One region of the Pantoea sp. ABR1s genome, then DNA from elsewhere that is predicted to be linked to it. Evidence: predicted binding sites of a transcription regulator. Region 1 holds the regulator's gene; the other holds the start of a gene.
The links. Region 1 encodes ArgR, which controls arginine synthesis, uptake and breakdown. Its sites were predicted from a motif close to ANTGAATAAAAATACANT; they were not measured.
Positions count from the first base shown of each region.

Region 2: argC (N-acetyl-gamma-glutamyl-phosphate reductase) is a predicted target of ArgR. The motif match lies at 4,126-4,143, and genes of this name have one in related genera.

Region 1 covers NZ_CM173823.1:511,506-526,580, reverse strand. The annotation lists gene nnr (bifunctional ADP-dependent NAD(P)H-hydrate dehydratase/NAD(P)H-hydrate epimerase) at 1-1,046, opposite strand, end outside; gene queG (tRNA epoxyqueuosine(34) reductase QueG) at 1,045-2,184, shown strand; tRNA gene ACXKZD_RS02555 (tRNA-Gly) at 2,535-2,610, opposite strand; tRNA gene ACXKZD_RS02550 (tRNA-Gly) at 2,636-2,711, opposite strand; tRNA gene ACXKZD_RS02545 (tRNA-Gly) at 2,740-2,815, opposite strand; gene orn (oligoribonuclease) at 2,970-3,518, opposite strand; gene rsgA (small ribosomal subunit biogenesis GTPase RsgA) at 3,620-4,669, shown strand; gene asd (archaetidylserine decarboxylase) at 4,841-5,740, shown strand; gene mscM (miniconductance mechanosensitive channel MscM) at 5,755-9,084, shown strand; gene mdh (malate dehydrogenase) at 9,134-10,072, opposite strand; gene argR (transcriptional regulator ArgR) at 10,501-10,971, shown strand; gene yhcN (peroxide/acid stress response protein YhcN) at 11,446-11,709, shown strand; gene ACXKZD_RS02505 (YdgH/BhsA/McbA-like domain containing protein) at 11,798-12,064, shown strand; gene yhcN (peroxide/acid stress response protein YhcN) at 12,158-12,421, shown strand; gene ACXKZD_RS02495 (barstar family protein) at 12,487-12,756, opposite strand; gene ACXKZD_RS02490 (NAD-dependent succinate-semialdehyde dehydrogenase) at 12,812-14,263, opposite strand; gene aaeB (p-hydroxybenzoic acid efflux pump subunit AaeB) at 14,377-15,075, opposite strand, start outside.
Region 2 covers NZ_CM173823.1:180,345-195,419, reverse strand. The annotation lists gene argH (argininosuccinate lyase) at 1-894, opposite strand, end outside; gene ACXKZD_RS00910 (argininosuccinate synthase) at 985-2,202, opposite strand; gene argB (acetylglutamate kinase) at 2,227-3,003, opposite strand; gene argC (N-acetyl-gamma-glutamyl-phosphate reductase) at 3,018-4,022, opposite strand; gene argE (acetylornithine deacetylase) at 4,190-5,338, shown strand; gene ppc (phosphoenolpyruvate carboxylase) at 5,692-8,343, shown strand; gene metF (methylenetetrahydrofolate reductase) at 8,411-9,310, opposite strand; gene ACXKZD_RS00880 (bifunctional aspartate kinase/homoserine dehydrogenase II) at 9,513-11,948, opposite strand; gene metB (cystathionine gamma-synthase) at 11,951-13,111, opposite strand; gene metJ (met regulon transcriptional regulator MetJ) at 13,385-13,702, shown strand; gene rpmE (50S ribosomal protein L31) at 13,782-13,997, opposite strand; gene priA (primosomal protein N') at 14,223-15,075, shown strand, end outside.

The DNA of each region.
Region 1 (15,075 bases):
GGCTTTTCACTGCTCGCGACCTGCTTCAGCGCACGCTTTCCCCAGTCGCGCTGACCCAGACCGGGCCCTATCGCAATGACATCGGCCCACTCCAGCGCCTCCGTCAGGCGCTCATCGGTCAGTTCATCGACCATAATTTCGGGCCGGGCGGTCAGGATCGGAATAATATTATCTTTGTGAGTAAGTACTCGCACTAACCCACTACCGCTGCGCAACGCCGCTTCTGCCGTCATCCGCACCGCGCCAGCGGTACCGGCATCGCCCCCCACTACCAGCAGCCGGCCGTGACTGCCCTTGTGCGAGGTTGGTTTGCGCGGCTTGAGCCAGCGGGTTAATGCGCTGGCATCATAACGCGCGATGGGAGCCCCTTCGCCCGCCAGAAAAGCGGCCATCCCGAGATCGGCATAGTAAAGCTCTCCAATGTAATCTCGCGCTTTGCCAGTGATCTGGCCCGGTTTAAGAGCAACCACACTCAGCGTATGGCTGGCATTAATTACCTCACCGGGCGCGGTGCCATTGCGGGCTGATAAGCCGGAAGGCATATCAATGGCAAGTTTCGGCGCCGCATGAGCGTTCGCCTGCTGGATCAGCGTGGCATAGGGTTCTTCGGGCGCACGATGACTGCCGGTTCCCAGCAGCGCATCCACAATCACATCGATCTGCTCTGGCCAGACCGCATCGGCCGCATGAATTTCACCGCCCGCATCCAGCCACGCGTCCCGTGCACGCTGCGCCTCTTCCGGCAACGCTTTTTCACTTTCGCACGCCAGCAGCGTAACGGTTTTGCCCGCCGCCTGTCCCAGTCGCGCCAGCACATAACCATCGCCACCGTTATTGCCGTGACCACACAGAATCAGCCAGTGGCTGGCCTCTGGCCAGTGCGCAGTCAGATGCTCGTAAGCGGCCTGTCCGGCACGCAGCATCAGCTCATACAGCGTAATGCCGAGCGCATCGGCCCCCTGTTGCTCAAGCTGGGCCACAGCCTGCGCAGGCCAGACAGAATATGGTAAACTGCGGCTGTTTTTCTTCGAATCCTGGTTACTCATGTCATACCCTCTCGATCTTCATCAATTCGCACAACAGATTAAACAGTGGGGATTGGATCTCGGCTTTCAGCAGGTCGGCATCACCGATACCGATCTCAGTGCGGAAGAGCCGCGCCTGCAGGCGTGGCTGGATAAGCAGTATCATGGCGAGATGGAGTGGATGGCGCGACACGGCATGATGCGGGCGCGTCCTCATGAACTGCTGCCCGGCACGCTGCGCGTTATCAGCGTTCGCATGAACTACCTTCCGGCCAAAGCCGCCTTTGCCAGCACGTTGAAAAATCCCCAGCTGGGCTATGTCAGCCGTTATGCATTAGGTCGTGATTACCACAAAGTATTGCGCAATCGACTGAAAAAGCTCGGAGAAATGATCCAGCAGCATTGTGGCGAGCTTAATTTTCGCCCGTTTGTGGATTCGGCCCCGCTGCTTGAGCGGCCGCTGGCCGCCAAAGCGGGACTCGGCTGGACCGGCAAACATTCGCTGATACTGAATCGGGAAGCAGGTTCATGGTTTTTCCTCGGGGAACTGCTGATCGATATTCCGCTGCCGATAGATACACCGCAGCAGGAGCAGTGTGGCCGCTGTGTCGCCTGCATGACTATCTGCCCCACCAGCGCGATCGTTGAGCCCTACGTCGTGGATGCCAGGCGCTGTATTTCCTATCTCACCATTGAGCTGGAAGGCGCGATCCCGGAAGAATTTCGCCCGCTGATGGGCAACCGGATATATGGCTGTGATGACTGCCAGCTGATCTGTCCGTGGAATCGCTATGGACAACTCAGTGACGAAAGCGATTTTTCACCGCGAGCGGCGCTACACGCCCCTGAGCTGATCGATCTGTTTCAATGGGATGAAGCGAAGTTTTTACGCATCACTGAAGGCTCAGCGATTCGCCGCATTGGTCATTTACGCTGGCTGCGTAATATTGCAGTGGCGCTGGGTAACGCGCCCTGGTCGCCCGAAATCGTTCAGGTACTGGAACAACGACTCGGTGAAAGTGACCTGCTGGATGAACATATTCTGTGGGCAATCACGCAGCAGCAGCAGAAACGCGAGCAACTCGTGGTTGAAGTGCAACCTGCCCAGCAGAAGCGCCTGGTTCGTGCAGTAGAGAAGGGTTTACCGCGTGATGCGTGATTGAACAGCTTGATCGCGAATTATCGTTTTCCACATGCTGTGAATAAAAATAAAAAGCTGTTGTCATTCAACTGCAACAACGCTGATTTTGCTGTTAAATAACAAATTGAAATATTTTCATAATGATAAATATCAACAACTTATATAAAAGTTGTGTTTATTTAATAATGAGGCTATCGCTTCGGTTAACCTGCAAGGTTGTGGATAACTCTGTTCAAAAGCCATTTACAGATCGCCGTAACAGGCGCAGATGATGGGGTGCAGTGCTGTGGATAACCTTCATGAAACAATCAAAATCACGCGACGTAAAACAGTCGGCTAACGGACTGAAATGAGGGTGATGTTAAATCTGGAGCGGGAAACGAGACTCGAACTCGCGACCCCGACCTTGGCAAGGTCGTGCTCTACCAACTGAGCTATTCCCGCATAGAAGGGCACTGCTAAATAAAACTGGAGCGGGAAACGAGACTCGAACTCGCGACCCCGACCTTGGCAAGGTCGTGCTCTACCAACTGAGCTATTCCCGCAAAGAGGGTACTGCTTACATTTTAAAACTGGAGCGGGAAACGAGACTCGAACTCGCGACCCCGACCTTGGCAAGGTCGTGCTCTACCAACTGAGCTATTCCCGCGCCTTGTACCGTTAATAAATTCTTCACCGGTACGGGGTGCGCATTATACGAGAAATCGTTGCTGCTGCAAGCGTCTGAAAGCAAAATTTTTCGCTTTCCGCGCGTTTGCTGATTAAATCAGCAACCTGGTGATTTCATGCGCACCCGTCGCCGATTAAAGCTGCAAAAAGTGTTCGCGGTAGTACGCCAGCTCCGCCACGGACTCACGGATATCATCCAGAGCCTGGTGCGTCCCCCCTTTTTTGAAGCCAGGAAGGATATCGGGTTTCCAGCGACGAGCCAGCTCTTTCAGGGTACTGACATCCAGATAACGATAGTGGAAATACGCTTCCAGCTCAGGCATATACTTAAACAGGAAACGACGATCCTGCCCGATGCTGTTGCCGCAGATAGGCGAGGTGTTCGCCGGAACCCACTGTTTCAGGAACTCAATGGTCGCCAGCTCTGCTGCGCGATCGTCAATCTGACTCTCCTTCACCCGCGCAACCAGACCGCTGTTGGTATGAGTGCGGACATTCCACTCATCCATCAGCGCCAGTTGCGCATCAGACTGATGAACGGCCATGACCGGCCCTTCCGCCAGAATGTTCAGGTTGGCATCAGTCACCAGGGTCGCAATTTCAATAATGCGATCGTGCGTCGGATCAAGTCCGGTCATCTCAAGATCAATCCAGATCAGATTCTGTTCATTTCCAGTAGCCATGCTGTTTCCTGCGGTTGCTGTAGTCGTCATTTACGATGAATAAGGTGTATCATAGACGTTTTGCCCAGCCGGGCGAAATCTGGCTAACGCTGTGAGGGTGAGTGAGTAAAAATAAACTGTCGAAGGGCCAACAACGCCGCGTAAGCGCTAACCACGATCGCCGTCTCAACCAACGCAGAGAGCGTCCGGAAGCGGATGACAACCTGTTTGGTGAAGCTGCAGATGGGGTCGTTGTCAGCCGTTTTGGCATGCACGCTGATGTTGAGGATAGCGCAGGCGTCGCCCACCGCTGCAATATCCGCCGAACCATTCGTTCGCTGGTTACCGGCGACCGGGTGCTGTGGCGTCCGGCAACCAGCGGCAACAAAGGTATTGTTGAAGCGGTGCATGAGCGCACCAGCGTATTAACCCGCCCCGATTTTTACGACGGCGTGAAGCCGATGGCGGCGAATATCGACCAGATCATCGTCGTCTCCGCAATCCTGCCTGAACTGTCGTTAAACATCATCGACCGCTATCTGGTTGCCAGCGAAACGCTGGATATTGAACCGTTGCTGGTACTGAACAAAACCGATCTGCTGGATGACAAGGCGCGCGCCTTTGTCGATAAGCAGATGGATATCTATCGCAATATTGGCTATCGCGTGGTGATGGTCTCCAGCCGGGCGAAAAACGGCATGGACGACCTGAAAGCGGCGCTGACCGACCGCATCAGTATCTTTGCCGGTCAGTCTGGCGTCGGCAAATCGAGTCTGCTGAATGCCCTGCTCGGCTTCGACAAAGAAGAGCAGGTCGCTATTCTGACTAACGAGGTTTCGGATGGCTCAGGCTTAGGCCAGCACACCACCACCGCATCGCGCCTTTATCACTTCCCGGACGGCGGCGATGTGATCGATTCACCTGGCGTGCGTGAGTTCGGTTTATGGCATCTTGAGCCGGAACAAATTACCCGCGGATTTGTCGAATTCCGCGCATTCCTTGGCGATTGCAAATTCCGCGATTGTAAACACGGCAGCGATCCCGGCTGTGCCATTCGCGAAGCGGTCGAACAGGGCAAAATCAACAGGTCCCGTTTTGATAACTACCACCGTATCCTGGAGAGCATGGCGCAGGTAAAAACGCGTAAAAATTTCCCTGATAGTGAAAGTTAATCGGTATAACCGCGTCTGAACGGATAAGCCGGGGCATTTTGCGAGGTGCATTCCAGTCGCGCGTCCAGACCGTGCAGCGTGCCGGAATTCGGGTATAGTCGCCATCTGAACGGGGCGCTGCTACAATCCGCCCCCTTTTTTACAACGTCATAAAATAGCCAGGAGGCTAAGGTGTTTGATCGTTTAAAACTCGGCTTGAATCATATTCTCCCGAAGAAATGGCTGACTGAACTTGCCGGTTGGGGCGCCAGTCGCCGCGGTGGTTGGTTGACCAAACTGGTCATTGACATCTTTGTCTGGTTTTACAAAGTCGACATGGCGGAAGCGCGTAAGCCCGATACCGCCAGCTATCGCACCTTTAATGACTTTTTCGTTCGTCCGCTGAAAGACGATGCGCGTCCGGTGGATGCCGATGCCAATCTCATCGCCCTGCCCGCGGATGGCGCTATCAGCCAGCTCGGCCACATTGATGGCGATCAGATTTTCCAGGCTAAAGGTCATCACTACACCATTGACGCCCTGCTGGCAGGTGATGAGCGGATGGCGGCACAATTTGTTGATGGCGAGTTCGTCACCACCTATCTGGCGCCCCGTGATTATCACCGCGTCCATATGCCGTGCAACGGCATCCTGCGTGAGATGATTTATGTGCCTGGCGACCTCTACTCCGTCAACCCGCTGACCGCGCGTAATATTCCCAACCTGTTCGCCCGTAACGAGCGCGTCATCTGCTACTTCGAAACCGATATCGGGCCGATGGTGCAGATCCTGGTGGGTGCCACCATTGTCGGCAGCATCGAAACCGTCTGGGCTGGCACCATCACGCCACCGCGTGAAGGCGTGATCAAGCGCTGGCACTATCCGGCAGCGGATGATGAAAGCGCCGTGGTGCTGTTGAAAGGCCAGGAAATGGGCCGCTTCAAGCTTGGCTCTACCGTCATCAATCTGTTCGCACCTGGCCGCGTCAAACTGGCTGAAAGCCTGGAAGCAGAAAGCAAAACCCGTCTGGGTCAACCGCTGGCGATTGCGCTGCCGGTCGCGACAGACATTTCCGACGTCATCGTCGATTAAATTGAGTGTCCTCTGTGCGTTCGATTCTCCTCCTGCTGCTGAGCCTGTGGCTCAGCAGCCCGGCCTTCGCGGCCAGCCTTCCTGATGCCAGCCAGCTCAAACAGCAGCTGGAAGAGATAAAATCGGCCAAAAGTTCACCCTCTCAGGCTGAACAGATCCAGACGATTGAAGCCGCCTTAAACTTTCTCTCTGAACGCGATGAATCGCTGGAGCGCGCGGCGCAATATCAGCAGGTTATTGATGATTTTCCGCGTCTGGCGCGCGAACTGCGTCAGCAGATCGCCGCGCTGAGTGACAGCGGGAAAACCGTGCGCAACAACATGAGCAGCGCCGAGCTGGATCAGGAGATCCTGCAGGTCAGCAGCCAGCTGCTGGAAGAGGGGCGTCAGGCACGGCAGGAGCAGGATCGGGCGCGGGAAATCAGTGATTCGCTGTCGCAACTGCCGCAGCAGCAGACGGAAGCACGCCGGGCGATGACGGAGAGTGAACGCCGTTTGCAGAGCGTCAGCAGCAGTTCGCCACAGGGGCAGCTGCAACTGGCGGCTCGCCAGGCGGAAAGCGCCGCGAATAAAGCGCTGGTCGATGAACTTGAGCTGGCACAGCTCTCTGCCAACAACCGTCAGGAACTGGCGCGGATGCGGGCTGAAGCCCACCAGCGCAAAGCGACTCAGCTCGATAACTATCTTCAGGCGCTGCGCAACCAGCTCAACGATCAGCGGCAACGTGAAGCCGAAGTCGCGCTGGCCCGCACCGAGCAACTGGCAGAAAACAGTGGCGATCTTCCGCCAGAGATCAGCGATCAGTTTCGGGTTAACCGCGAACTCTCGGTTGCCCTGAATCAGCAGGCGCAGCGCATGGATCTGGTGGCGTCGCAGCAGCGACTGGCCACCAACCAGATTATTCAGGTCCGTCAGGCGCTCTCTACCCTGCGTGAACAGTCGCAGTGGCTGGGTGCCTCTAATCTGCTGGGCGAAGCGCTACGGGCGCAGGTCGCGCGTCTGCCGGAGATGCCCAAGTCGCAGCAGATTGATAATGAGATGGCACAGCTTCGCGTGCAGCGTCTCAATTATGAAGATCTGCTGGAGCGCCAGGAGGCGCTGCGCAAGGGACGGCAGGCCGATGGTCAGCCCTTCACCGCAGACCAGAAGCGTATTCTTGATGCGCAGCTACGCACTCAGAGGGAACTGCTCAATTCGCTGATCTCCGGCTGTGACACGCTGATTCTGGAGATCACCAAGCTCAAGGTTGGCAACACGCAGTTGCAGGATGCGCTGACGGAAGTCAAAGAGGCGACGCACCGCTATCTGTTCTGGACCGCCGACGTTAACCCGATTGGTTTGAGTTATCCGCTGGATCTGGCCAAAGATCTTTCCCGTCTGCTGTCGCTGGATACGCTGGGTCAGCTCGGCAAAGCGATGGCGATGATGTTTACCAGCCGCAACTCGGTGCTGCCGATTATTGGTGCGTTGCTGCTGGTCGGCTTCAGCATCAGTTCGCGCCGCCACTTCAATGCTTTCCTTGACCGTTCCGCCAGCAAAGTCGGCAAGGTCACGCAGGATCGTTTCCGCCTGACTATCCGTACCCTGTTCTGGTCGATCCTGGTGGCGCTGCCGCTGCCGGTATTATGGGGTGCATTGGGTTATGGCCTGCAGAACGCCTGGCCCTACCCTATCGCCGTAGCGATTGGTGATGGCATTACCGCCACGCTGCCGCTGCTGTGGGCGTTTATGATCAGCGCTGCCTTTGCCCGTCCTAACGGCCTGTTCATTGTGCATTTCCGCTGGCCGCAAAATCGGGTGGCGCGCGCCATGCGCTACTACTCGCTGAGCATCGGATTAATTGTGCCGCTGATTATGTTGCTGATCGCCTTTGGTAATCTGGAAGATCGGCAGTTCTCCTCGTCGCTGGGTCGTCTCTGTTTCATCCTGATCTGCGGGGCAATCAGCATTGTGACCGTCAGCCTGAAGCGTTCCGGGATTCCGCTCTATCTCGATAAAGAGGGAAATGGCGAGAACATGGTGAACCGGATGCTGTGGAACCTGATGATCGCTATGCCGCTGATGGCTGCCCTCGCCTCCGCTGTGGGTTATCTGGCTACCGCGCAGGCGCTGCTGGCGCGACTGGAGACCTCTGTCGCCATCTGGTTCCTGTTGCTGGTTATCTATCACATTATCCGGCGCTGGATGCTGATTCAGCGTCGCCGTCTTGGCTTTGATCGCGCCCGTCAGCGCCGTGCCGATATGCTGGCTAACCGTGCGCGCAGTGAAGAGGAGAAGGAGCAAGGCTCTCTGAACACTGATGCGATTGAAATTGAAGAGCCGGTAATTGACCTGGATGCGATCAGTGCGCAGTCGCTGCGGCTGGTACGCTCTATCCTGATGCTTATCGCCCTGGTCTCCGTGATTGTGCTGTGGTCAGAAATCCATTCGGCCTTTGGCTTCCTGGAGAATATTCAGCTGTGGGACGTCAGTACCTCAGTACAGGGCGTAGAGTCGATTCAGCCCATCACCCTGGGGTCAGTGCTGATCGCCATTCTGGTGTTTATTATCACCACCCAGCTGGTGCGCAATATGCCCGCGCTGCTTGAGCTGGCGCTGTTGCAGCATCTTAATCTGACGCCAGGTACGGGTTACGCCATCACCACACTGACCAAATATCTGCTGCTGTTGATTGGCGGGCTGATTGGTTTCTCAATGATTGGTATTGAGTGGTCGAAGCTGCAGTGGCTGGTTGCCGCGCTGGGTGTGGGACTGGGGTTTGGTTTGCAGGAGATTTTTGCCAACTTTATCTCAGGTCTGATTATCCTGTTCGAAAAGCCGATTCGTATCGGCGATACCGTGACGATCCGCGACCTGACCGGCAGTATCACGCGAATTAATACCCGCGCGACCACCATTACCGACTGGGACCGCAAAGAGATTATCGTGCCGAACAAGGCCTTTATCACTGAGCAGTTTATTAACTGGTCGCTGTCCGATTCCGTGACGCGCGTGGTGCTCACCATTCCGGCTCCGGCGAAAGTCAGCAGTGAACAGGTGACCACCATTCTGATCCAGGCGGCTGAACGCTGCAGCTATGTCCTGGACACGCCGCAACCGGAAGCCTTCCTGGTCGATCTGCAGCAGGGCATTCAGTTATTTGAACTTCGTGTGCATGCTGCTGAGATGGGACACCGTATGCCGCTGCGTCACGAACTGCATCAGTTGATTCTGAGCGGATTTGATCAGCACGGTATTGAGATGCCGTTCCCGCCGTTCCAGATGCGTATGGAAACCCTGGGTAAGAAGCTGCCTGCCAGCAACGGCACACCCGCTGCCCGCGCCTATAAGTCTGGCGGACTGTAATGCAAAACGCCCGGCTGAGCCGGGCGTTATTACAAGTCTGAGCCGTCAGTTACTGCTTAACGAACTCTTCGCCCTGGGCGATATCTTTCTTCAGCGTATCCAGCATGCCTGACAGCGCCTGCTGTTCGTAAGCGCTGAGGGTACCAATCGGCCTGCGTTCAGCCACACCGTTTTTACCCAGCAGCAGCGGCTGGGAGAAGAAGCGCGCATGTTCACCCTCGCCTTCTACGTAAGCACACTCCACCACATTAGCTTCACCCTTCAGCGCGCGTACCAGTGACAAACCGAAACGTGCGGCTGCCTGGCCCATCGATAGCGTGGCAGATCCGCCACCCGCTTTGGCTTCCACCACTTCGGTGCCGGCGTTCTGGATGCGTTTGGTCAGATCAGCCACTTCCTGATCGCTGAAGCTGACGCCTTTAACCTGCGACAGCAGCGGCAGAATGGTTACGCCAGAGTGGCCACCAATGACCGGGACTTCCACCTGGTCAGGCTGCTTGCCTTTCAATGCAGCCACAAAAGTATTGGCGCGAATGATATCCAGCGTGGTCACGCCGAACAGCCGATTTTTGTCGTAAACACCGTGCTTTTTCAGCACTTCTGCCGCAATGGCCACGGTGGTATTGACCGGATTGGTGATGACACCAATCAACGCTTTAGGTGCCGTTGTGGCAACCTGTTCGATCAGATTACGGACGATACCTGCGTTAACGTTAAACAGGTCGGCGCGATCCATACCGGGCTTACGTGCGACACCCGCGGAAATCAGTACCACATCGGCACCCTGTAAGGCAGGCGTGGCGTCTTCTCCACTGAATCCCTGAATAGTCACTGCGGTAGGAATATGGCTGAGATCAACGGCAACACCCGGCGTAACCGGCGCGATGTCATACAGCGAGAGTTCTGAACCTGCGGGAAGCTGGGTTTTGAGCAGAAGTGCGAGCGCCTGGCCTATGCCGCCAGCGGCACCGAGAACGGCAACTTTCATTCTTAACTCCTTATTAAGGTGGGGCAGAGATGGGCCGAAATTCTATCTGTGTCAGACCTTAATCAACTGCTCAGGCGATGATAAATATCCGTTGTTAATTCTACGTGTTTTCACACTTAATCTCCGGATTCAAAAGTTACTTATCATTGCACCTGAATGACCGACAACTTTGCCGTCGTCAGACAGAGAACGGCTACGTGCGTTTTCTGTTACTACACCACCAATAATATAACAACTTTGCAACCTTCGCCTTCCGGGGCTGTGACGCGTGTTTTGGTCTGAGCGGATTTATTTGCTATTATCGCCGCCCGCTAGCCGCCCGGACGCTGCTCATCAATCGAACGATTGCATAAAAATGCATATAAATGCATAATCACCACTCTGCCGCGGGCGGATGCGCGGTTATTCTCTCTATTTATTGGTAACCTATGCGAAACCCATCGAAACAAGACGATCTGGTTAAGGCTTTCAAAGCCTTATTAAAAGAAGAAAAATTCAGTTCCCAGGGCGAAATTGTTCAGGCGCTTCAGGACGAGGGCTTTGAAAATATCAATCAGTCCAAAGTCTCTCGGATGCTGACCAAGTTTGGCGCAGTGCGCACCCGGAATGCCAGGATGGAGATGGTCTATTGCCTGCCCGCTGAGCTGGGTGTGCCGACCACCACCAGCCCGTTAAAAAACCTGGTACTGGATATCGACTACAACGATGCCCTGGTAGTGATTCATACCAGTCCCGGCGCAGCACAGCTGATTGCACGTATGCTGGATTCACTGGGTAAGTCGCACGGGATTCTGGGTACCATCGCTGGCGATGACACAATCTTTATTACCCGCGCGCGTGACTTCACCGTTAAGCAGCTGCACGGTGCCATCCTCACCCTGTTTGAACAGGAACTCTGATCGCGGACTGACGACCGGCCATCATGCGCCAGATCGTCAGTTCGTTCTCTCTGCTCACCCCTTTCCACGACAGTTACCCGCTCTGGATAAGTAATAAGCCTGCTTTAACACGCCCGGCTGTTGGTCAGATCGATAACTCTGCTTCACTTTATGCGCTATTTTACACTGCTTTACATCACTGAACCGGCATCATTGCCCGGATCCAGATCAAACTCCAGCCCGATACACCCCCGACTTTCGCACTAAAAGTTAAAGCGATCTATCTCACTGTTTTTGCAATTAAAAGCGGCTTAAAGGTTACTTTTTGCCCTTTTTTTATAACGTTAAGTTATTAAAAGTAGCCATAAGGATAAAGAATCACAAAAAAACATTATTAGCGGGGTATTAATTTCTTACGTTATTAGTTCTATACTTCTTTTCGTGATGCAAATCACACTAAATAAAAAGATAAAAATAGACGACGAGGAAAAATCTATGAACGTAAAAACTACCATTGCTACCCTGAGCATTCTCTCCGCCCTCTCATTTGGTGCTGTTGCAGCAGAATCTATTGATGCGTCACAGGCACAAAATCTGCAGGCTGTCGGCACCATCAGTGTCAGCGGCGTGGCGGGTTCACCGATGGATATCAAACAGAAACTCAGCGACAAAGCCGATCAGCAGGGCGCAAAAGCCTATCGCGTGATTGAGGCATACAACAACGGCAACTATCACGCTACCGCCGCACTGTATAACTAAGGCGTAACCGATAATGCCATCTGCTCTCTGTCTGACGCGCCCTTTTGCGCTCCGGAGAGCTGAAGCAGAAATTTCAGGAGAGTTGACCATGAAAATGAAATTAGCTATCGCTGCACTGAGTCTGGCATCCCTGTTCTCAGTGGGTGCTAACGCCGCCAGCCTGGTGTCCAATGAACAGGCACAGGGTCTGCAGCCAATGAATCAGACCATCAGCATTGGTGGACGAAATGGCGACCAGACGCATATCCGTCAGGTGCTGTCAGAGAAAGCGGATGCCCAGGGCGCAAGCCACTATCGCATCATCGAAAACAACCAGGATAACACCTGGCATGTCACCGCTGAGCTTTATAAATAATTAACCGTGATGACGCCTGAAGGGCGTCAGAAGATATCGACGACCCGCCTTTACGACTAACCGCAGGTTGTTGAAAGTATTGAGGAGATAATCATGAATATCAAAACAACCATCGCTACAGTCAGTCTGCTTTCCGTTATGGCGTTCGGCGCATCAGCCGCACAGCTGGTCACCGGCGATCAGACGCAGAACCTGCAGCCTGCGGGCACCGTAACCATCAGTGGAACCGCGGGATCGCCAATGGATTACCGCGCTGAGCTTTCTCAGAAAGCGGATGAACAGGGTGCCACCGCCTATAAAGTTATTGAGGCGCGCACCGGCGATAACTATCACATCACCGCACAGCTTTATAAATAATTCCTCGTCAGATGTATGACGAACCCTTTGGCCCCGCTCGCCGGGGCCTTTTTTTATCTGACGTTTTATCTGACATTAAAGTGAAGCTGACCTTCCAGCTCCTCTTCCGCTTCATCAAATAACAGAATCAGCGCGCCATAACGCCGTCGCTGTCCCCTGCCCAGATTAACAAACTCAATCTCCAGCGGCAGCGGTAACAGATCGCCCGTCACCACATCCCATAATCCATCCAGATCGCAGATGCGGCGCTCCTCCAGCGCAAATCGCTCGCTGAACTGGCGGAAGAAATGGGCCTGATCGACAATTTCATTAAAATCAAAACGCTCGATTTTCATGCTGACGGCTCCCATGCTCCGTCTGCGGGCGACCTTCGCCGCCCGTTACTGTCCGCTAGCTCAAACCGCCCAGGTGCAGCGCTTTGACCTCCAGATACTCTTCCATGCCGAGTACCGAACCTTCGCGGCCCAGCCCCGACTCTTTCACACCACCAAACGGCGCCAGCTCGGTTGATACGGCACATTCATTAATGCCGATCATGCCGCTTTCCAGCGCGGCTGAAACACGGAACACCCGCTGCAGATTCTGGGTGTAAAAGTATGCGGCAAGGCCGAACGGCGTATCGTTAGCGCGGCGGATGACGTCATCTTCATCATCAAAGCGGAAACAGGCAGCCACCGGACCAAAGGTCTCCTCCTGCGCGAGCTGCATCCCTTCGTGCGCCTCAGTAATCACAGTGGGCTGCCAGAAGTTGCCACCCAGCGCATGTCGCTCGCCACCCGCCAGTAATTTGCCACCTTTTGCTACCGCATCATTGACGTGCTGCTCAACCTTTTCCACCGCCGATGCCTCAATCAATGGCCCGACAATCACCCCCTCTTCCATGCCGTTGCCCACCTTCAGCTTGTTCACTTCGGCAGCCAGCTGCTGAGTAAAACGATCATAGATTGCATTGTGAATGTAGAAGCGGTTTACGCTGACGCACACCTGGCCCGCATTACGGAATTTGTTGGCAATGGCGCCCTGTACGGCGGCATCAATATCGGCATCGTCAAACACGATATAGGGGGCATTACCCCCCAGCTCCATCGACACTTTTTTCATGGTTTCGGCAGCATTGCGCATCAGCAGCTTGCCCACCTGGGTGGAGCCGGTGAACGAGATTTTACGCACCGCTTTGCTGGCCATGATGGCATCGCTGATAGCATGGGTATCACCGGCTACCGCATTCAGTACACCATCAGGCACACCTGCCTCCTTCGCCAGCGCCAGCAGGGCAAAGGCGGAGAGTGGCGTGTTATTGGCAGGTTTGATAATGCCGGTGCAGCCGGCAGCCAGAGCTGGCCCCAGTTTGCGGGTCAGCATCGCCATCGGGAAATTCCACGGCGTAATGGCAGCCACAACGCCAATCGGTTCGCGGGTTGCCAGAATACGGGAGCCGGGTTTAGCTGGCGGAATAATCTCACCATTGGTCCGTTTCGCCTGCTCGGCGAACCACTGAATAAAACTGGCGGCGTATTCTACTTCCCCTTCCGCCTCTTTCAGGGGCTTGCCCTGTTCGGTCGTCATCAGCAGTCCCAGCCAGCGCTTGTTCTCAATGATCAGCTGGTACCAGCGAGTGAGAATTTCAGCGCGCGCTTTTGCAGTCTGCGCCCGCCAGGCGGGAAATGCGCGCTCCGCTGCAGCGATAGCCTGTTCCGTTTCAGCTTTACCCGCTTTCGCCACCTGTGCAATCACCTCACCGGTCGCCGGATTGGTCACGTCAAAGGTAGAGGCCGCCTGATGCCACTGGCCGTCCGCTAAATAGCCGGTCCGGAACAGTTCGCTCTCTTGCAGTGATTTCATTGATTCGCTCCTGTCAGTTTTGCTCTTCCGTCTGGAGAGTATAGTTGGCAAAAGCGACAGATTTTGTGATGGGTGGGGATTGCGCAGGCCGCTGCAGGTCACAGCGGCCAGATTCAGATTTGGATGAGCGTGTTCTGGTACTTATCCAGCATCATAGCCAGTCGTTTTACCGGTTCCGTTACGCTGGCGGGAGCCTCGTAATGGGCCAGTTTTTCCTGATAGACATCCAGCTCTTTCAGCAGACGTTCAAAGTAGTAACGCCGCTTGTCATCGCTGCTGGCGGAGATCACCCGGTCAGCGGTGTAACGCAACTGCCGGTGATAAGCAGAGAGGTCGGCATTCACCGGCACTTCTGCGTCGCGTAACCGCTGATGACCGATGATCAGCGTCAGGGCGATGCGATATTTGTTGATATCGCCCGGAAACAGGTTCAGCAGCAGAAACAGTTGCTGATAGAGCGCTGGCAGATGGTTTTCACGCCGGCGCGCCTGATTGGTCGTCATGGCAGAGACAGCCGCATACATAAAGCGGTTCAGCAACTTGCGGCCGGTGCGCGCTTTTGATTTATCACGAATCAGCAGGATCACCATCATCGCCACGAAGCAGCCGATGACCTGGCCCAGAACGTTATCGAGAAAGACGTTAATGTGGAATTTCATCGGATTATCCAGCACCAGAACGTTAAGGGTGCCAATCAACGCCCCCAGCGTGCCGAGCTGACGCCGCTGAATAAAGATACCACCGATAAAACCGAGCAGGCCGATTGCGATGCAGAGCAGCAGTGCGCTCTGCTGCGTCGCCGGGAGAACATA
Region 2 (15,075 bases), 330 kb from region 1:
CCGGCCACACTTGCCGCGAATCAGCTCCAGCGCATCCGGATTTTTCTTCTGCGGCATCAGCGATGAGCCGGAGGTCACTTTATCTGACAGTTCGATAAAGCCCGCTTCACCCGTGTTGAAGAAGATCATATCTTCGGCGAAGCGCGACAGATGCACCATGCCGATGGCAGCGTCAGAAAGCAGCTCCAGCACGTGATCGCGGTCTGATACGGTATCCAGACTGTTGCGCGTGGCAGAAGCAAAGCCCAGCCAGCCTGCCAGCTGCTGACGATCGATCTCATACGCGGTACCGGCCAGTGCGCCACAGCCCAGCGGGCTGACATCGAGCCGCTTCAGCGTATCCTGCAGACGGCTCTCGTCACGCGCCAGCATTTCAACGTAGGCCAGGCACCAGTGCGCAAACGTCACCGGCTGCGCACGCTGCAGATGCGTGTAGCCCGGCATCACCGCATCCTGATTGGCTTCAGCGGTGACCACCAGCGCCTGCTGCAGATCTCGGGTGGCACCCAGCAGCGCCTCAATCTGCACCTTGCACCACAGCTTAAGATCGGTCGCGACCTGATCGTTACGGCTACGTCCGGTGTGCAGTTTTTTGCCCAGCGCGCCCACCTTGTCGATCAGCTGGCCTTCAACCCAGCTGTGGATATCTTCGGCGTCACTCTGCAGAATCTGCTCAGGATCCTCACGGACTTCATCCAGTAACGTATTCAGGGCCGCTTCCAGCTGCTGCTGCTCATCCTGAGTCAGGACATTTACCGTCACCAGCGCTTTGGACCAGGCAACAGAGCCAATGATGTCCTGCTCTGCCAGGCGGTAATCGAAGCGCAGCGAGTCATTGAACTGTTTAAAACGTTGATCCGCTGCCTGAGTAAACCGTCCACCCCAAAGTGCCATGTGAAAACTCCTCTGAATCGTTAAACAAGGGGCGGCATAAATGCCGCCCCTGAAATGAAACTGTGAGGCGAGGCGCACCTCGCCTGAAAATTACTTCTTCTGCTCGTTCAGGGCGCGGATACGCGAAGAGAGCGAGAACAGACGGATAAAGCCGCCCGCATGACGGTGATCGTACACTTCATCTTCACCGAAGGTGGCGAACTCTTCCGAGTAGAGGCTGTTCGCGGAACGCTTCTGGGTGGCTGTCGCCTGGCCTTTGTAGAGCTGCAGCACCACTTCACCGTTAACCTCTTCCGCCAGCGATTCGGCAGCGGCCTGAATCGACTTACGCAGCGGGGCGAACCAGCGGCCGTCATAAACCACATAGGACATCTCGTGGCCGAGCTGCTCACGCCATTTGAAGCTATCGCGATCCAGCACCAGCTGCTCAACCGCACGCAGCGCATTGACCATGATGGTGCCGCCAGGGGTTTCGTAGCAGCCGCGGGATTTAATCCCTACCAGACGGTTTTCAACGATATCAATACGGCCGACGCCATGTTTTGCGCCCAGCACGTTAAGTTTTTCCAGGCACTGGAACGGACTCAGTTTTTCGCCGTTAACCGCCACGACCCGACCTTTTTCAACGGTTACAGTCACTTCTTCAGGCTGGTCAGGCGCTTCAAGCGGATCGACAGTCCAGACCCAGCAATCTTTATTCGGTGCATTGGCCGGGCTTTCCAGCACGCCACCTTCGGTGGAGATGTGCCAGGCGTTTTCGTCGCGGCTGTAGATTTTCTCCAGTGACGCGGTGGTCGGAATGTTGCGCTCTTTCAGGTAGTCCAGCAGCGCTTCACGTGAACGCAGGTTCCATTCACGCCACGGAGCCACCACTTTCAGCTGCGGTGCCAGCGCGGTGTAGGTGGTTTCGAAACGCACCTGGTCATTCCCTTTACCGGTAGCGCCGTGACACAGCGCATCCGCACCCACTTTCAGCGCCAGCTCAACCTGTGCTTTAGCGATGATAGGACGCGCCATTGAAGTGCCCAGCAGATAAGTGCCTTCATAGAGGGCGCCAGTCTGCAGCACCGGATAGACATAGTCGCTGATGAACTCTTCACGCAGGTCAACCACGTGGCATTCAGATGCGCCGGACTGCAGGGCTTTCTTCTCTACACCTTCCAGATCGCCGCGCTCCTGACCGATATCTGCGACAAAAGCGACGACTTCACAGCCGCCGTAGTTCTCTTTCAGCCATGGAATGATGGCCGAAGTATCAAGACCACCGGAGTAAGCCAGAACGATTTTTTTGATGTTTTGCGTTTGCATTTCGTAATCCTTGAATCAGAGTCGTTAAGCGAGAATCCGGGTGCCAATCGACACGCCGTTAAACAGGTCAGGCAGCCGCTCAGCGTGACGCCAGCTGGCAATATCCACCGGGCGGCCCAGGGTACGCGCTGCATCAAGCGCAGCGTGCACTTTCACAATCATGCCGTCGGTAATAATGCCCTGGGTAATCAGCTGCTCAGCTTTGTCGGCGGTCATCTCTTCGATGCGCTGACCTTTGCCGTCGAGAATACCACTGACGTCTGACAACAGGACCAGATCAGCGCCCAGCGTCGAGGCCAGTGCGGTCGCCGCCTGGTCAGCGTTGACGTTCATCAGGTCGCCGCTGTCAGTTATACCAATTGAGCTCACCACCGGCATATAACCGGCCGCCAGCAGGGTGTTCAGTAATGCCGGATCGCCCGGCATTGCGTGGCCAACGTGGCCGAGTTCTTCATCAAACGGTGTGACATTCACGATGCCCGCATCGCCCAGGCAGAGGCCTACCGCGTTGATGCCCGATTTTTTTGCCCAGGCCAGCAGCGTTTTATTCGCGGTACCCGCCAGCGCACCGGTAATAATGTCGATCTGATCGGCTGGCGTGACACGCAGGCCATTTTTCTTCTTCACCGGCAGCGCCAGCTTTTTCATCAGTTCATCCACCAGGCAACCGCCGCCGTGGACAATAATCAGCGGACGCTGATGGGCGCTGCGGTAGGTCAGCAGCGCTTCAAACAGGCGGGCCAGCGCTTCTTCGCTGTCTAACAACACACCGCCCAGCTTGATAATCAATGGATTGGTCATGGTATATTTGTCCGTTAAATCAGTGACTGCGTTTCAGGGAAGCCGAACCGGATGTTCAGGCACTGTACCGCCTGCGATGCCGCGCCTTTCAGCAGATTATCTTCGGCTGCCACGACAATCAGATGCTCGCCCTGCACTTCAAAACCGATATCGCAGTAAGGCAGACCTACAACGGCTTTCAGCGCCGGTACGCCCTGCTCGTAGAACCGCACCAGTGGCTTGTTGTCATAGGCGCGATGAAAAACGGCGGCGATATCTTCACGGCTGACACCTGCTTTCAGACGGCAGGTAATCGTCGCCAGGATACCGCGCGGGAAGTTACCCAGATGCGGAGTGAAGATCACCGGCGTACCGAGGTGTGCGACGATTTCCGGGTGATGACGATGATTGAACAGACCATAAGGCTGCAGGCTCACTTCGCAGAAGCTGGTGCCGACATTGGCTTTACGTCCAGCACCGCTCACGCCGCTGGTGGCGTTGATTACCGGCCACTGCGCCTCGTTTAACAGTCCGGCATCCACCAGGGGCTTCAGCGCCAGCTGCGCAGCGGTCGGATAGCAACCTGGCACAGCCACCAGCTGCGCCTGCTGGATTTTCTCATGCTGATATTCGGCAAGGCCGTAAACGGCTTTGTCCAGCCAGTCTCCATGCTGATGGGTGAAGCCATAAAAGCGGGTATAAAAATCAGCGTCATTCACGCGGAACGCACCCGACAGGTCGAACACCACACAACCAGCCTTGAGAAATTCCGGCGCCAGATCGTGGCTGACTTCGTGGGCCGTCGCCAGGAACACCACATCCACCTTGTCTGCCCACTCGGCCGCGCTGCTCAGCGGCTGCAGCGGCAAATCCACCACACCTTTCAGCTGCGGATGGAGATCGGAGAGGCGCTTGCCGGCATCAGGGCTTTGCGCCGAAACCGCCAAAGCGGTTATGTTGATATGTGGATGGCGATTCAGGAAGGTGGCAAGCTCAACACCAGCATAACCACTGGCACCAACGATCAGCGTATTCAACATCAGGCTGTAACCCTTTTTACAGTCGCACGTTCCGGGTCGCGGCCTTGCCCCGTTACCCGCCCTGTCATCTGCAGTGATTTAAGGTTCCCTTGCAGAGGACGTTAATGTATTTTTATTCACTATTACTGCATGAATATGGATACATCCTAACCCAAGGACCGCCAACAGTGAAGACAAAATTACCGCCTTTTATTGAACTGTACCGCCAGTTAATCGCCACACCGTCGATTAGCGCAACCGATGCCGCACTGGATCAGAGTAATGAAACTTTAATCAATTTGCTGGCCGGCTGGTTCCGCGACCTCGGCTTCAGCGTTGAAGTGCAGCCGGTGCCCGGCACCCGCAATAAATTTAATATGCTGGCGCGTACCGGAAGCGGTGCGGGCGGCCTGCTGCTAGCAGGTCATACCGATACCGTTCCTTTTGACGATGGCCGCTGGACACGCGATCCCTTTACCCTGACCGAGCACGACAACAAGCTCTATGGCCTGGGCACGGCAGACATGAAAGGCTTCTTCGCCTTTATTCTCGATACGCTGCGCGATGTGGATGTCAGCACGCTGAGCAAGCCGCTCTATATCCTCGCTACGGCCGATGAAGAGACCACCATGGCTGGCGCCAAATATTTTTCTGAATCGACGCAGCTGCGTCCCGACTGCGCCATCATCGGTGAACCAACCTCACTTAAACCGGTACGTGCGCACAAAGGTCACCTGTCGAATGTGATCCGTATCGAGGGAAAATCGGGCCACTCCAGCGATCCCGCGCGTGGCGTTAACGCCATTGAACTGATGCATGAGTCGATCACCCATCTGAAGCAACTGCGCAATACGCTGCAGGAGCGTTATCACCATGACGGCTTTGCCATTCCCTATCCCACCATGAATTTTGGCCATATTCATGGCGGTGACGCCGCTAACCGTATCTGTGCCTGCTGTGAACTGCATATGGATATCCGTCCGCTGCCGGGTCTGTCGCTGAACGATCTCGATGGGCTACTGAACGAGGCGCTGGCACCGGTCAGTGCGCGCTGGCCGGGCCGTGTCACGGTTGCCGAGTTGCATCCGCCGATTCCTGGCTACGAGTGTCCGGCAGATCATGAACTGGTCAGTGTGGTCGAGAAATTGCTGGGTATACCCACTGAGGTGGTGAACTACTGCACCGAAGCGCCTTTTATTCAGCAGCTCTGCCCAACGCTGGTACTGGGCCCGGGGTCGATTGAGCAGGCACATCAGCCAGACGAATTTATTGATACTGCATTTATTAAGCCGACAAGGGCGCTTATCACTCAGGTTGTGCAGCATTTTTGCCACTGATTAACAGCAAATGGGGCATTTCACTGCATTAACAGTAAAATGCCCCTTCATTCTGCGGGATTTAGCAATAAGAATAACTTATCCCGCTTTGTTCCCGATAAATTCTACGAATTTCCGTTATTTAGCCACACCTTTAGCGCACTTTAACGCATTTGACGAACGCAACATTACGTGGCTAGATAAAAGACGATGTTATGCCCACCGGGTGATTATCCAGAGCGTTTCAGAATGTGGACAGGCGGCAACGGAGCCGGTTCCCTGTAGATTAGGGGGAACATGGCGTTGCTGATTTTTCTGCTGCCTGAAAGGTCGGGTGTAGAAGTTTTTCAAGACGATAAGGGTGTCAGGGTCAAATGAACGAACAATATTCCGCAATGCGAAGTAATGTCAGTATGCTCGGCAAACTGCTCGGGGATACGATTAAGGATGCACTGGGAGAGAACATCCTCGACCAGGTGGAAACCATCCGTAAGCTCTCCAAGTCATCCCGTGCAGGAAATGACACTCATCGTAAAGAACTGCTCAATACGCTGCAGAACCTCTCCAATGAGGAGCTTCTGCCGGTTGCACGCGCTTTTAGCCAGTTTCTGAACCTCACCAACGTGGCTGAGCAGTATCAGACCATCTCGCAAAGTGGCGAGGGTGAGAACCATCCCGAACTGCTGAAAAAGACCTTTGATACCCTGAAGCAGCAGAAAGATATCAGCGAAAGCGACATCCTTGCGGCCATTGAGTCGCTGTCGCTGGAACTGGTGCTGACGGCTCACCCGACTGAAATCACCCGCCGTACGCTGATTCACAAGCTGGTCGAAGTTAACAGCTGCCTGAAACAGCTCGATCACAGCGACGTCTCCGACTACGAACGCAACCAGATTATGCGCCGTCTGCGTCAGCTGGTGGCACAGGCGTGGCACACCGATGAGATCCGCAAATATCGTCCGACCCCTATCGACGAAGCCAAATGGGGCTTTGCCGTGGTGGAAAACAGCCTGTGGGAAGGCGTACCCGCTTTCCTGCGTGAGCTGAACGAGCAGGTAGAAGAGGCGTTCGGCATTAAGCTGCCGGTCGATTTCGTGCCGGTTCAGTTCACCTCATGGATGGGTGGCGACCGCGACGGTAACCCTAACGTTACGGCGGCGATTACCCGCCACGTTATGCAGCTGAGTCGCTGGAAAGCCACTGACCTGTTCCTGCGCGATATCGGCGTACTGATCTCTGAGTTGTCGATGTCAGAGTGCACTGAAGAGATCCGGGAACTCAGCGGCGATCCGGAAGCACTTGAACCTTATCGTATGATCCTGAAACGCCTGCGCAGCCAGTTAATGACTACCCAGTCATTCCTGGAACGCCGCCTGAAAGGTGAACGTCTGCCGCGCCCGGCCGATCTGCTGGTCTCCAACGATCAGCTGTGGGATCCGCTTTTTACCATCTATCAGTCACTGCAAAAGTGCGGCATGGGCATTATCGCCAACGGTCAGTTGCTTGATACGCTGCGCCGCGTGAAATGTTTCGGCGTGCCGCTGGTGCGTATCGATCTGCGTCAGGAGAGTACCCGTCACACCGAAGCGATTGCTGAAGTGACCCGCTATCTGGGCCTCGGCGATTATGAAAGCTGGTCCGAAGCGGACAAGCAGGCCTTCCTGATCCGTGAACTGAACTCCAAGCGTCCGCTGCTGCCTCGCAGCTGGGAACCCAGCGATGAAACGCGTGAAGTGCTGGAAACCTGTCGCGTCGCGGCTGAAGCGCCACAGGGTTCTATCGCCGCCTATGTTATTTCCATGGCGAAAACCCCTTCTGACGTGCTGGCCGTGCATCTGCTGCTGAAAGAAGCAGGCATCGGCTATGCCATGCCGGTTGCACCGCTGTTTGAAACGCTTGATGACCTGAATAACGCCAATGACGTGATGAGCCAGCTGCTGAGCATCGACTGGTATCGCGGCTTAATTCAGGGCAAACAGATGGTGATGATTGGCTATTCTGACTCGGCGAAAGATGCCGGTGTGATGGCCGCCAGCTGGGCGCAATATCAGGCACAGGATGCCCTGATTAAAACCTGTGAGAAGGCCGGGATTTCACTGACGCTGTTCCACGGACGCGGCGGCAGCATTGGCCGTGGCGGCGCACCCGCCCATGCAGCGCTGCTGTCGCAACCACCAGGCAGCCTGCGCGGCGGTCTGCGCGTGACCGAACAGGGCGAGATGATCCGCTTTAAATATGGTTTACCCGCCGTCACCATCGCCAGCCTGTCGCTCTACACCGGCGCAATTCTGGAAGCGAACCTGATGCCGCCGCCGGAGCCAAAACGCGAATGGCGCGACATTATGGATCAGCTCTCCGCCGACTCCTGTGCGATGTATCGCGGTTATGTGCGTGAAAATGCTGACTTCGTGCCCTATTTCCGCTCAGCGACGCCGGAGCAGGAGCTGGGTAAATTACCGCTGGGCTCACGTCCCGCCAAGCGCCGACCTACCGGCGGCGTAGAGTCGCTGCGTGCGATTCCATGGATTTTCGCCTGGACGCAGAACCGTCTGATGCTGCCTGCGTGGCTGGGTGCCGGTGCGGCCCTGCAACAGGCGATGGCCGCCGGTCATCAGGATCAGCTGGAAGCGATGTGCCGCGACTGGCCATTCTTCTCTACCCGTCTGGGTATGCTGGAGATGGTATTCTCAAAAGCGGACCTGTGGCTGGCGGAATATTACGATCAGCGTCTGGTCGAGAAATCACTCTGGCCGCTGGGCAAACAGCTGCGCGATCAGCTTGATGCGGATATCAAAGCGGTACTGACCATTGCCAATGACTCACACCTGATGGCCGATCAGCCGTGGATTGCCGAGTCAATTGCACTGCGTAACGTCTATACCGATCCGCTCAACGTACTCCAGGCCGAACTGCTGCATCGTTCGCGCGCGCGGGAAGCGAATGGCGATGAACCGGATGCCCGCGTTGAGCAGGCGCTGATGGTGACCATTGCCGGTGTCGCGGCAGGCATGCGCAATACCGGTTAATGGTGGTGCAGTAAAAACAAAAAAAGTCGGGACTCTCCCGACTTTTTTATTGGCTGAAGCAGAGCGGTTAAGCCGCAGCAGCAGCAGGACGCACGCCCAGGGTGTGACAAATGGCGTAACTCATTTCGGCACGGTTCAGCGTGTAGAAATGGAAATCCTTCACCCCTTCGCGTGACAGGATTTTCACCATATCCATCGCGATATTGGCTCCCACCATTTTCCGCGTTTCCGGATCATCATCCAGACCGGCGAACATCGCGCTCATCCAGCCCGGCACACGCACATTGGTCAGCGTGGCAAAGCGTTGCAGCTGTTTAAAGTTAGAGACCGGCAGAATGCCCGGCACAATTTCCACGTCAATGCCGGTCGCGACACAGCGATCGCGGAAACGCAGATAACTTTCAACGTCGAAGAAAAACTGGGTAATAGCCCGGTTGGCACCTGCATCGATTTTTCGCTTCAGGTTAATCAGATCGGCCTGGGCGCTTTTCGCTTCGGGATGGACTTCCGGATAGGCCGCAACCGAAATATCAAAATCACCCACCTCTTTCAGCAGCGAAACCAGATCGCTGCCATACATTTCTGGCTTACCGCTGCCTGGGGGCAGATCGCCGCGCAGCGCCACAATGTGACGGATGCCGTTGTTCCAGTAATCCTGAGCGATGGTGCGCAGTTCATTGCGCGTGGCATCGACACAGGTCAGATGGGGAGCGGCTTCCAGACCGGTGCGATCTTTAATGCCTTTGATAATGCTATGGGTGCGATCGCGTTCGCCTGAGTTCGCACCGTAGGTCACAGAAACGAATTTCGGTTTCAGACTGCTCAGGCGATCGATAGAGGTCCACAGGGTCTCTTCCATGTCGCTGGTACGAGGCGGGAAGAACTCAAATGAAACATTAATTTGCCCGTTCAGCTCAGCCAGGCTCTGGTTTAGCGCTTCGCGCTGATTGGCATGAAAGAAACTCATCCTGCACCCTCATCGATTAACAATCGGCCTGCGAACATCTACACGTTTAGACGTCCAGATGTTCAAAATGACGTAATCTGACTGTGCCGTCAACTTAAAAATGGTCAACAGTCGTGATCAATTTTCAATCAACATGAAGGCGATTCAACAGGGGAGCGATAACGCATTGAAAACAGGCGCCGAAGCGCCTGAGGAGGAGGAGTTACAGCAGTTGTGCGAGGCGATTAATATCTGACTGGATAGCGCCTGCGGTGACATCCCGGCCTGCGCCCGGTCCGCGGATCACCAGCGGATTATCGCGGTACCAGCGGCTCTCAATCGCAAAGACGTTGTCGCACGGCAGCAGTGAGGCCAGCGGATGCTCCGGGCGCACCGCTTCAACACCCACGCGCGCCTTGCCATTGGCATCAAAACGGGCAACGTAACGCAGCACCAGGTCCATCTCCTGCGCGGCTTCGAGCCGCTGCAGCATCTGCTCATTCAGCTCTTCGCCATTTTCAAAGAAGTGGTCGACAGATCCCTGCTGACAGTTACTGGGCACCAGCGATTCCACCCGCACCTGATCCGGCTCGATGTTGTAGCCTGCCTCACGCGCCAGGATAACCAGCTTGCGCATCACATCCTGACCCGAGAGATCGGCGCGCGGGTCGGGCTCGGTTAAACCCTGCTGCCACGCCTGATCCACCAGCTCGGTAAAGGGCACCGTGCCATCAAACTGCAGGAACAGCCACGACAGCGTGCCGGAGAAGATCCCGCTGATCGCCAGGATGGTATCGCCGCTGTCGCGCAGATCGCGCACCGTATAGTTGATCGGCAAACCTGCGCCAACGGTGGCGTTATAGAGCCAGTGACGTCCGGTTTTGGTAAAGGCATCGCGGATCTGGCGCCAGGTCTGACTGTCAGACGCTCCCGCGACTTTATTGGCGCTGATAACGTGAAAACCGTGACTGGCGAAGTCGAGATACTGCTGCGCCAGCGGTGTGCTGGCAGTGACATCCAGCACCACCAGGTCATCAAACGGGTGAGCACGCATCCACAGGAACAGCGACTCTTCATCGCGCTCTACCGCTTCATCATCAAAGAAGGCGAGTGCCCGGCTGGCTTCCAGCCCGTCATAGCTCAGCAGGCTGCGACGGCTGTCCGCGACGCCCGCCAGCACAAATTCAAAGCCGGTACGCGCTGACAGCGTTTCCTGATCGCGGGCAAACAGCTCCAGCCAGCGTGAACCAATATTGCCTTTGCCAAACAGCATCAGACCGATGCGCTTTTCTGCCCGGAACAGCGACTGATGCAATCCCTGAATCAGATGCTGAGTCGGACCGACGCGCAGCACTGCGACCACGCTGATGTGCTCTTCTGACTGCCAGATGAACTCAATTGGCTGATCCTTTAACTGCTGCCAGAAGCGATGGGTATGCAGCGGATTGCGGGTAACGCCTGCGCCAACCAGCGCCACCAGCGCCAGGCCGTCGCGCAGCTGCAGATGGCCCGGTAAACCGGCATCCTGTAGCAGCGTAAAGGCGCTGTTTACCACTTCGGCGGTGTAACAGAGCTGCAGCAATTGACGATCGGGATGAACGCCAAACGCCAGCGGACGCAGCTGCGCGCGCTTCAGCAACAGGTCTATCTCTTTGTGCAGGATGGCGAAGTCATGCTGCTCTGGCAGCTGAATCTCAATCAGGCAAACATCATCATGGCTGGTGACGATACGCGCGCCCGTCCCGGAGGCCAGCACGCGCTCAATGCGGGTTGAGCCCTGCTCCGGCTGATAACTGCAGCGCAGTTGCAGGTCGATATCGCTGCCTGAAACCGGCTGCAGAGTACGGGTGTGGAGAACCGGTGCAGCCAGGCGCGCCAGCTCGCTGGCTTCATCCAGCCTTAACAGCGGCAACAAACAGGCATCAGAGACTTTGCGGGGATCGGCACTGTAGACACCCGCCACATCGCTCCAGATGGTCACCCGCCCCACACCCGCCAGTGCGCCAATCTGCGTGGCAGAATAGTCGGAGCCGTTGCGGCCAAGCAGGACGGTTTCACCGGCGTCGTTGCGGCTGATAAATCCGGTCACCACAATGCGCTTGTGCGGATGTTGCGCCAGTAGAGTCTGTAGCAGTGGCCAGGACTTCCCTTCATCTACCTGCGGTTGTGCGGCACGTTCAGCGCGCAGAAACTCACGCGCATCCAGCCAGCAGGCCTGAAGGTCACGCTGGCTCAGTACCGCTGACATCAGGCGTGCCGACCAGACTTCACCGTGACCGACCACTTCGGCATAGACCGCATCGGTGATCGGCGCATCCAGCAGTGCGGCGAGCTTTTCCAGATCACGGATAAACGCGGTGATTAAAGGTTCTGCGACCTCAGCAGGCAGCAGCGCACTGATCAGTTCGCTCTGGTAGCGCCGTAAGGCCTGTTGCACCTGATGCGCAGAGAGCCGATCGCTCTGGCTCAGCTTCAGCCAGCTAATCAGCTGGTTGGTGGTTGAGCCTGCCGCAGAGACCACCATCAGGTCGCCCGGCTGGCTGTAGTCCGCCATAATACCGGCAACGCGCTGATAGCAGCGCGCATCGGCCAGGCTGCTGCCGCCAAACTTATGCAACTGCCTGATGTTCGGCGTTCCCGCGCCTGCTGAAATCGTCATGCTTAACCCTCGGCTGCGACCCGGAATGCATTATCCAGATCGGCAATTAAATCTTCGTGATCTTCAATACCGACAGAAACCCGCAGCAGCGTATCGGAAATGCCCGCTGCCGCGCGTGCTTCTGCCGACATCCCCGCGTGCGTCATGGTGGCGGTATGGGAGATCAGACTCTCTACTCCGCCCAGCGATTCCGCCAGCGTAAATAGCTGCAGTGCTTTCAGGAAGCGACGCAGCAGCGCCTCATCACCGTCGACCTCGAAACTCAGCATCGCGCCAAAGCCGCGCTGCTGACGTACGGCATGTTCGTGTCCGGCGTTTTCCGGCAGCGAAGGATGATACAACTTTTTCACCAGTTTCTGCTGCTTCAGATACTCTACAATCGCGAGTGCGTTGCGTTGTGCGGCTGCAATCCGCGGTGAAAGCGTACGGATTCCGCGCAGCAGCAGATAACTGTCAAACGCTGCACCGGTCACACCAATGTTATTTGCCCACCAGGCCAGGTCGGTAGCAAGTTGCGGATCTTTGGCGATGACCGCGCCCGCCACGACATCGGAGTGGCCATTGAGGTATTTGGTACAGGAGTGGATCACCAGGTCCGCACCCAGCGCCAGAGGATTCTGCAGCGCCGGACTCATAAAGGTGTTGTCCACCACGCTGATGGCACCCGCAGCACGCGCAGCGGCGCAAATCGCGCTGATATCTACCACGCGCAGCAGCGGATTGCTGGGGCTTTCAATCAGCACCAGTTTTGGGTTTTCATCCAGAGCGGCCTGCAGCGCTACCGGATCACCCTGATCGACAAATTTCACCCGATAGGCGCCGCGCTTGCTCAGGCTGTCAAACAGCCGATAGCTACCGCCATAACAGTCATGTGGCGCGACCAGCAGATCGCCAGGCTTCAGAAACACCGTCGTGACCAGGTGAATCGCCGACATCCCGGTATTGGTTAATACCGCGCCCGCTCCCCCTTCCAGTTCTGCCAGCGTACGCTGTACGACATCACGAGTGGGGTTGCCACGACGGGAGTAGTCATGCGCACGAGGCTCATTGAAATCCAGGAAGTTATAGGTGGTAGAGAGGTGGATTGGCGGGACAACGCAGCCATATTGCTCGTCATCATTCAAACCGCTGCGCACTGCGATGGTTGCCGGTTTACGCGTCATGAGCGAATTGTTCCTGAAGAGTGAATAAAATGTAGGCCACAGGATATCACCCTCTAATTAGACGTCAATACATCTGGACATCTAAATGTCTTTGCGTATAGATTGAGCAAAACCGCAATAACCGCTAAAATTATGCGTCATCGCCTGGCGTTCCCCTCTGTCAGACAGAGGCAGTGAGCGAAGAAAACCCGCCATATCAGGGGTCAGGCAGGAAAAAATCAGGCATAATCCGCTGATTTCCTAACATTTAACGTTTATTAATTAAGGTAACCCATGGCTGAATGGAACGGCGAATATATCAGCCCGTACGCTGAGCACGGTAAGAAGAGCGAGCAGGTCAAGAAGATCACAGTATCTATCCCATTGAGCGTGCTGAAGATTTTAACGGATGAGCGTACCCGTCGTCAGGTGAACAACCTGCGTCACGCCACCAACAGCGAACTGCTTTGCGAAGCCTTTTTACATGCCTTTACGGGTCAACCGCTGCCGGATGATGTCGACCTGCGCAAAGAGCGTAGTGATGAGATTCCGGAAGAAGCAAAAGCAATCATGCGCCAGATGGGTGTCGATCCGGATACCTGGGAGTATTGATCTTTCAGCCATAAAAAAACCCAGCCGAAGCTGGGTTTTTTCTTGCCGCCGAACCCGCAGGTTCAGGTGCCTTTTAATCTTATTTTTTAGCGCCTGGCACGCTGAAACGCTTGTTAAAGCGGTCAACACGGCCACCAGTTGCCACTTCACGCTGCTTACCGGTATAGAACGGGTGGCATTTGCCACAAACGTCCAGGTTCAGTTCGTGAGTCAGTGTTGAACGGGTGTGGATCTCGTTGCCGCAGGTACATTTGATAGTAACTGCTTCGTATTTCGGGTGAATACCTTGTTTCATGGGAAACCTCATTGAAGGCCGTGTCGCTCTCCGTGCCAGGCTTTAACCTGCACAGCACCACACGCGATTGAACATTATAGGGTGTACTCCGGCCAGATATTTCTCACCGAAGGCGGCATATTATACAGGTAAGTTTCGATTGCTGCAAATATCTGCTGAGATACCCGCCATCAGGGTCAGCGTGTACACTAGCTTCCCCGATCATTGAGCCGGAAAGAGAGAGTTATGCCCGTAGTCCAGGTCGCCCTGCCCGTCCCCTTGCCACGCCTGTTTGATTATCTGCCGCCACAGGGCGCGCAGCCGGTCATTGGTGGTCGCGTGAGTGTGCCCTTTGGCAATCGCAGGATGATCGGGATTGTGGTCGCCTTTCGTGACAGCAGCGATCTGCCGGAAGCACAACTCAAGCGCGTGATCGAGGTACTGGATAGTGAATCCCTCTATCCAGCATCGCTGTGGCGCATCCTTAACTGGGCCGCCAGCTATTATCATTCACCGCAGGGAGAGGTACTGAGCCATGCTATTCCGGTACTGCTGCGTCAGGGCAAAGCGGCGCAGGACAATCCCTTATGGCGCTGGGAAATCACCGAGCAGGGTCGGGCGACTGCGCCGGAAAGTTTAAAGCGGGCACCGAAACAGCAGCAGGCGCTGGCTGCACTGCGGCAGCAACCGCTTTATCGTCATCAGGTCAGTGAACATGACCTCACGGATGCGACGCTGCAGGCGCTACGCGCCAAAGGGTTATGCGAACTGCATGAGCATCAGCCGCAGATGCACGACTGGCGTACCACTTATGCCGTAAAAGGCGAACGTCTGCGGCTGAATACCGATCAGGCGATGGCCGTGGGTGCGATTCGGGCAGATGATGAACATTATGCAGCCTGGCTGCTGGCGGGCATCACGGGTTCAGGCAAAACCGAGGTTTACCTCAGCGTGCTGGAAAATGTGCTGGCACGCGGTAAACAGGCGCTGGTGCTGGTACCGGAGATTGGCCTGACCCCGCAAACTATCGCCCGTTTTCGCGAACGTTTTGATGCGCCCATTGATGTGCTGCACTCCGCATTAAATGACAGTGAGCGGC